DNA from 2 places in the Lysinibacillus sp. UBA6686 genome. Region 1 is predicted to be linked to the other one. Evidence: predicted binding sites of a transcription regulator. Region 1 holds the regulator's gene; the other holds the start of a gene.
The links. Region 1 encodes CtsR, which represses protease genes until heat stress. Its sites were predicted from a motif close to ATGGTCAATAAAGGTCAAACA; they were not measured.

Region 1 (3,539 bases):
TCTATAGCAAGTGGGTGAAAATGAAAAAACGTATCCAATAGCAGCTCTTCTTCAGTAGTAGGGCAATCAAAATCGACCCAATACCATTCAAAATGATTATTGTTTATTTCCTCGATAGGAAAACCCTTTATGAGTTGTTGATCCTTCGTAATCCCGATTGTGCGTATCACAGCGTTCACCCCAATTCTGTTGATTTTAACTTTCTAGGAATAATTGTCCTCATAGAGTAATACATTTATCTTCATCGAAAGCATAGAGGCAGCTACAAATGTCTTCTGTAGCGAAATTACACCAAGGCGAAATTATTTTTAGATTTCCTTATAGCATATCCATCCACCAAATAAAGTAGTGGCAAAAAATCTGGATGGTTTTGTAAATCCTGCCTCTTGAAGTAGTGTTAAAATATCCTGCTCAGGCATAAAAGAAAGGGAGCGTATGGATTTTTCCATATCTGCTACCTCTAAGGAAGATAGCTTTGTATGCTGCAGCCAATAGGCCCGCCATAAATCAAATTGTAGTTCGGTCTCTAAAGAGCCAGGCTGCCCGTATTTTGAAACAAGAACAAATGGTGCACCAGGCTTTAAATTATTTGCTATTTCTTTCAATGTTGCAAGCTTTTCTTGAGTCCCGTTGATAAAATGTAGCACTAAAATACAGCTAGCTGCATCAAACTCTCTAGAGGGTAACTTCGTTTCCAGCATAGTTCCCTGGTATAATGAAATTTGATTAGGCAAAGATTTTAATCGTTCCTCCGCTACATGTAACATGGCCTCAGAAGGATCAATGCCCACAAATGACCAAGTTGGCTTATGCTCTGCAAGTTGTAAAATTTCATTGCCGCTCCCAGAGCCAACTATTAGCAATTCCGCTTTCTCAGGTAGTGTGGATTGATAAAAGGTTTGTGTTAACCGTAGCATGGCATCGTAACTAGGTAATGTTCGACGAATACCCTTTTCGTATTCGTTTGCTAGTGTGTTATTAAATTCCATAGTGTCTCACATGCCTTTCCCAAAGAATTTTTTAAAAATACAACATACAATGAAACTATTCAGGGTATAGTTCCGTAAATAGTAGTACATAAAACAAAGGAAAATTTAAAAAAGAAGGGTTGATATAAATGGAAGCTAAATGGTCTAAGGTAATCATACACGCAAGTCCGTTTTTTGCGCCATGGTTAGTACCAATATTATTTTTCTTAATTAGTTCTGATGAGGAAGTAAAAGCTATTTCCATTCAAGCACTACTGTTCCAAATTATAATGGGTGTTTTAATTGCAATTTCTGTGGTACTAAGTTTTGTACTCGTTGGTTTACCATTCCTAATTATTTTCGGTATTATGTTGTTTGTCGTACCGATTATTGGAATTGTAAAGGCTTTATCTGATGAACCATGGCATTACCCAATTGTTGGTCGCTGGGTATAATTTTTATCGACGCAAGTATATGCTAATTGCATATGCTTGCGTTTTTTTCATCACGAAAAAGGGTACATTAGACATACGACCGTTAAGATATCTAGCATGAATAGCGATTTTTCAAGCGTTTGAATGAAAAAATGGTTGCTATTAATTTTTCTATAGGCGAAATCATTGCAATTATTTTCAAGCGTTTTGTATAATATACTCAAAGAAAGTCAAAGATAGTCAAAGTCAGTGAAGTAAGCGAGGTGTATTCCTAATGCGTAATATATCAGACATCATAGAAGGCTACTTGAAGCAAGTACTTGAATTAGGTGGAGAAGGGCATATTGAAATTAAGCGCAGTGAAATAGCTGATAAATTCCAATGTGTGCCCTCACAAATAAATTATGTGATCAATACTAGATTTACTGCCGAACGAGGTTATCTTGTTGAAAGCAAACGTGGTGGTGGTGGATACATACGAATTTTACGTGTCCGCGCGAATTCACAAATCGATTTGATTGACGATGTCCTCAGGCAGATAGAGGGAGGGGCATCGCAAACAATGGCAGAAGATTTAGTTTATCGGCTTATTGATGAGCAGGTAATTTCAAAGAGAGAAGCGAAGTTAATGTTAGCGGCAATTGATCGCTCCACTCTGGATTTGCCACTCCCATTACGGGATACCATTCGAGCAAGAATATTAAGAGCGATGCTAACAACAATCAAATATGAACAGCAAAAATAGAGAGGTGATGGAAATGATTTGCGAACATTGCAAGCAGCGTAATGCGACGGTAACTGTAACACAAGTTCAAAATGGACAAAAGGTAGAGCATCATTACTGTGACGTCTGCGCCTCGCAGTTCCATCCATTTCATGCAGAATTTAAACAAGAGCCTGTATCTATTCAACAGCTATTATCGAATTGGTTTGGCTCACCGACATGGCAACAACAAAAAGTGGATGAAAAACAACAGGCGCAGCCACAACCACAAACTTGTCCACAATGTGGCTTTACGTATAAACGATTTTTAAAAGAAGGGAAATTCGGTTGCCCTAGCTGCTATGACAGTTTTAGCGAGCACCTACCAAAGCTCTTTAATCGAATACAAGCAGGACCTCAACATATAGGTAAGATGCCCGGTGCTCATAGCAATATTTACGTCATTAAAAAACAAATAGAAGATATCCGTAAACTTATGAAAGTAGCTATAGATGAGGAACAGTTTGAGGAGGCCGCGAAACTGCGGGATGAAGTAAAGGAATTGGAGAAACAGCTACAATTTGAAGGTGGTGATGTGTCGTGATGATTGAATCGTTTTTAGAACGAGCTACACCAGCATGGATGAGCGTGGAGGACGATTATTCAGATATAGTCATTAGTACACGTATCCGTCTTGCACGAAATTTAGATGGCTATCGTTTTCCTCTGTCCTTTACAGAGAATGAGGCATTACAGGTAGAGCAGGCTGTAACACACGCTGTTCAGGATAGCACGAAACTACAAGATCATTACTCGTATTTTGCCGTCAAGGATTTAACATCCTTACAGCGTCAAATTCTTGTAGAAAAGCATTTAATTAGCCCTCAGCTTGCTAAAAAAGAACAGGTTGGCTCCATGCTATTATCTGATGATGAATCAATTAGTATTATGGTGAATGAAGAAGACCATTTACGCATTCAATGTATGACAGCGAGTTTTCAGCTGCAAAGGGCATATGAGCAGGCCAATAAAATTGATAGAGCCCTAGAAAAATCTTTACCTTATGCATTTCGTGATACTTTTGGATATCTTACAAGTTGCCCAACAAATATCGGTACTGGTTTACGAGCTTCCGTTATGATGCACCTACCTGCCCTTACATTAACAGCTCAAATGAGTCAAATTATTAATGCCATGACAAGGCTAGGAATGACAGTAAGAGGGATATATGGGGAAGGTAGTGAAAATTTAGGGAATGTTTACCAAGTGTCGAATCAGATAACACTGGGTAAAACAGAGGAGGATATTTTGGCTGACATTCAAAGCGTCGCCGAAAAGATTATTCAAAAGGAGCGACATGCAAGAGGTAGGCTAATGGAAAAAGCAGAGCTTGCTTTAGAAGACCGAGTATACCGTGCATTAGGTACTTTAACG
Region 2 (3,539 bases), on a different contig from region 1:
CGATTCAACAGCTCTGGTTTAAAGTGCTGACGCAATGCTGCCATCACTAAATTTTCAACTGTTGCATCTCCTTCTTGCGCCTCCATTAAATAATTAGACCCAATATTAGATGTTAAAATCACTACAGTGTTTGTAAAGTTAACCATACGACCCTGGCTATCCGTAATGCGACCATCATCTAAAATTTGCAATAAAATATTTGCTACATCTGGGTGTGCTTTTTCAATTTCATCTAGAAGGACAACAGAATACGGATTACGACGAACAGCCTCTGTTAATTGTCCCCCTTCCTCATAGCCAACATAACCTGGGGGTGCACCTACAAGACGTGATACGCTATGTTTCTCCATGTATTCACTCATATCAATACGAATAAAGTGATCCTCTGAATCAAACAACTGAGCAGCTAAAGCTTTGGCAAGCTCAGTTTTACCAACACCTGTTGGTCCAAGGAATAAAAAGCTACCAATTGGACGATGCGGATCCTTGATACCCGCTCTTGCACGCCATACAGCTTCTGTAACAAGCTGAACAGCATTATCTTGTCCAACGACACGCTCATGCAATGTGTCCTTTAAGCGCAATAACTTTTCACGTTCACCCTCCACTAATTTCATTACGGGTATCCCTGTCCAACGAGAAACAATGGAAGCAATTTCTTCAGCAGTTACTTCTTCACGCAAGATGCGTGATTCCGTACCACTCTCTAATTGTTTCTCCATTTTCTGAATTTCCTTTTCCAAAGTAGGTATTTTCCCATGACGTAATTCAGCAGCTTTATTTAAATCATATTTGCTTTCCGCCTCATCTAAATCACGGCGATATTTGTCTAGTGTTTCACGCTTCTTTTGAATACCATGTAAAGCTTCTTTTTCTGCTTCCCATTGTTTGCGCATGCCTTCTGAGGATTCCTTGAGCTTTGTTAACTCCCCGCGCAATTGCTCTAACCGTTTTTTACTTGCCTCATCTTTTTCTTTACGCAGTGCCTGCTCCTCAATTTCTAGCTGCATAATACGACGTGTCACAGCATCCAATTCCTGTGGCATAGAATCTATTTCAGTTCGGATCATGGCACATGCTTCATCGATTAAATCAATAGCTTTATCTGGTAGAAAACGCTCTGTGATATAACGATTTGAAAGTTCCGCCGCCGCTACAATGGCGCGATCATGGATACGTACCGCATGATGTAGCTCAAAGCGCTCCTTAAGGCCGCGTAAAATAGAAACTGTATCTTCTATTGAAGGCTCACGCACAAGTACTTGCTGGAAGCGTCGCTCTAAAGCTGGATCTTTTTCAATATACATTCGATATTCATCTAATGTTGTGGCACCAATACAATGAAGCTCCCCACGTGCAAGCATTGGTTTCAGCATATTTCCAGCATCCATTGCTCCATCTGTTTTTCCTGCACCTACAATGGTATGAATTTCATCAATAAATAAAATAATCCGTCCTTCAGATTCCTTTACTTCCTTTAAGACGCCCTTTAAGCGCTCTTCAAATTGACCTCGATAGCTTGCTCCAGCAATGAGAGCACTCATATCAAGCTCATACAAGACGCATTCTTTTAAACCCTCAGGGACATCCCCTTTTACAATACGTTGTGCTAATCCCTCAACAATAGCTGTCTTACCGACACCAGGCTCTCCGATTAACACAGGATTATTTTTTGTTTTACGTGTTAAAATACGAATAACATTGCGAATTTCCTCATCACGCCCAATAACAGGGTCCATTTTGCCATTTTTAACTTCTTCAATTAAATTTCGTCCAAATTGCTCTAAGGGCTTTTGGTTATCTGTTTGTTGAAACTGCATAATTAGCACTCCTTTTCAATAATGTTTAGCATAATTTCTATACCCATTTTTTAACTATGTTTGACCTTTTTTGACTAACTTTATTTTACATGAACCTATAAAATATGACAAAGAAAAAGCACTAAAAATTTACACTTAAAAATTGAAATTACGTTATAATAATAGTATGTTTCTTCGTTTTTATATCGAAATCCACCATTCTTTTGTGATAATAGCCAATTATTACAAAAAGAAAGCGATGTGTTGAAGATATGGTATTAATGGATAATATGCATGAGAAAATTCAAGATCTTTTTCAAAAGCATGGAATATTTATTAAAGTAAATAAAGGGAATAAAATTTTTTTAGAGGGTGAACGAGCAAAGGAAATCTACTATATTAAAACGGGTGTTGTGTCAATAAGCCAAGAAACGGAGAGCGGTAAGGAATTAACCATTCGGATATGTGGTCCAGACAGCATTATTGGAGAGGGTTCATTATTTTGTAATCTTTCTTATAATTCTATGACTGCAAAGGTTTTAGAGTCTTCTACGCTATATGTTTTAAGCCGCCAATCGTTAGAGCTCTTATTAGTAGAACAACCTTCTCTTATGGTGGAGTATATGAAGTGGCTACAGGCAGAAAATTTAAAGCATCAAAGTCGTTTACGCGATTTAGTGTTAAATGGTAAAAAAGGCGCTTTATTTTCAACCCTAATTCGACTTTCAAATACCTATGGCAAACGTTTAGAAAATAACACTATTTTTATCGATTGCCCTTTAACCAATACAGAAATTGCAAATTTGTGTGGAACGAGCCGAGAAATGATTAATCGCATGCTCAATGATTTAAAAAAGCATCATATTTTATCTTTTGATAAAGGCTATATTACCATTCACGATTTACAATTTTTAAAGGATGAAATTGCCTGTGAGAATTGTCCATTGCAAATATGCCGTATCGATTAAATCGTTACAAGTTAAATCCCCGCTTACCGTTATAAGCGGGGATTTATTTATCTTCATTCATTTCAGTAGGTGTCCAAACAACTACTGAAATAGTGGAACTCAGTCTAAAAACGCAACGTCCTGTGGCAATTTATCTGTGCGAAAGCAATGCGGCAGCTACAATTATGCCAAGGCGAAATTGATTTATCGAACACCTAACGCCATTTTGGCATAGCGTGACATTTTATCCTTTGACCATGGTGGGTTCCATACAATGTTGACATTTGTTGATTTTACTTCTGGAAGTTCACCTAGAGCTGTATTAACTTGGTCCACAATGACTGGTCCGAGCGGGCACCCCATAGATGTTAATGTCATAGTAACAGTCGCCACACCCTCATCATCTAAATCCACATCATATACTAAACCTAAGTTGACTATATCAATACCAAGCTCAGGGTCAATTACATTCTCTAATGCACCTAACATGCTATCTTTCATATCTTGATCCATTTTATTTCTCCTTTCAGCGTAGTGTTAACCTTATCATAGCAGATGCATCTTATTATGCCAAATGCTGTGCAAGCCATTCAGTCGCTGCTAACATGCCCTCTCGTGACACAGCATGTCCTGCTTTTTTTTCTGCAATAAATTTTAGGTCCTCAGGGTTTGTCTCATAGTATTTGCATAAAGTTAAATAAAAATCATACGTTTCTTTAAAAGGGACGGTTTTATCCTTTTCTCCATGCCAAAAAAGTACTGGGCGACGCGCAAATTTTTCTGGTGTTAGAGT

Region 2: a site for CtsR is predicted at 1,878-1,898, ahead of B2R82_RS13565 (ATP-dependent Clp protease ATP-binding subunit). Genes of this name have one in related genera too.

What each region holds. Positions count from the first base shown of each region.
Region 1 covers NZ_DKJS01000056.1:61,604-65,142, forward strand. The annotation lists gene corA (magnesium/cobalt transporter CorA) at 1-170, opposite strand, end outside; gene B2R82_RS14555 (class I SAM-dependent methyltransferase) at 309-989, opposite strand; gene B2R82_RS14560 (DUF4870 domain-containing protein) at 1,118-1,423, shown strand; gene B2R82_RS14565 (CtsR family transcriptional regulator) at 1,677-2,147, shown strand; gene B2R82_RS14570 (UvrB/UvrC motif-containing protein) at 2,161-2,709, shown strand; gene B2R82_RS14575 (protein arginine kinase) at 2,706-3,539, shown strand, end outside.
Region 2 covers NZ_DKJS01000051.1:80,435-83,973, forward strand. The annotation lists gene B2R82_RS13565 (ATP-dependent Clp protease ATP-binding subunit) at 1-1,820, opposite strand, end outside; gene B2R82_RS13570 (Crp/Fnr family transcriptional regulator) at 2,081-2,767, shown strand; gene B2R82_RS13575 (metal-sulfur cluster assembly factor) at 2,951-3,259, opposite strand; gene B2R82_RS13580 (prolyl oligopeptidase family serine peptidase) at 3,312-3,539, opposite strand, start outside.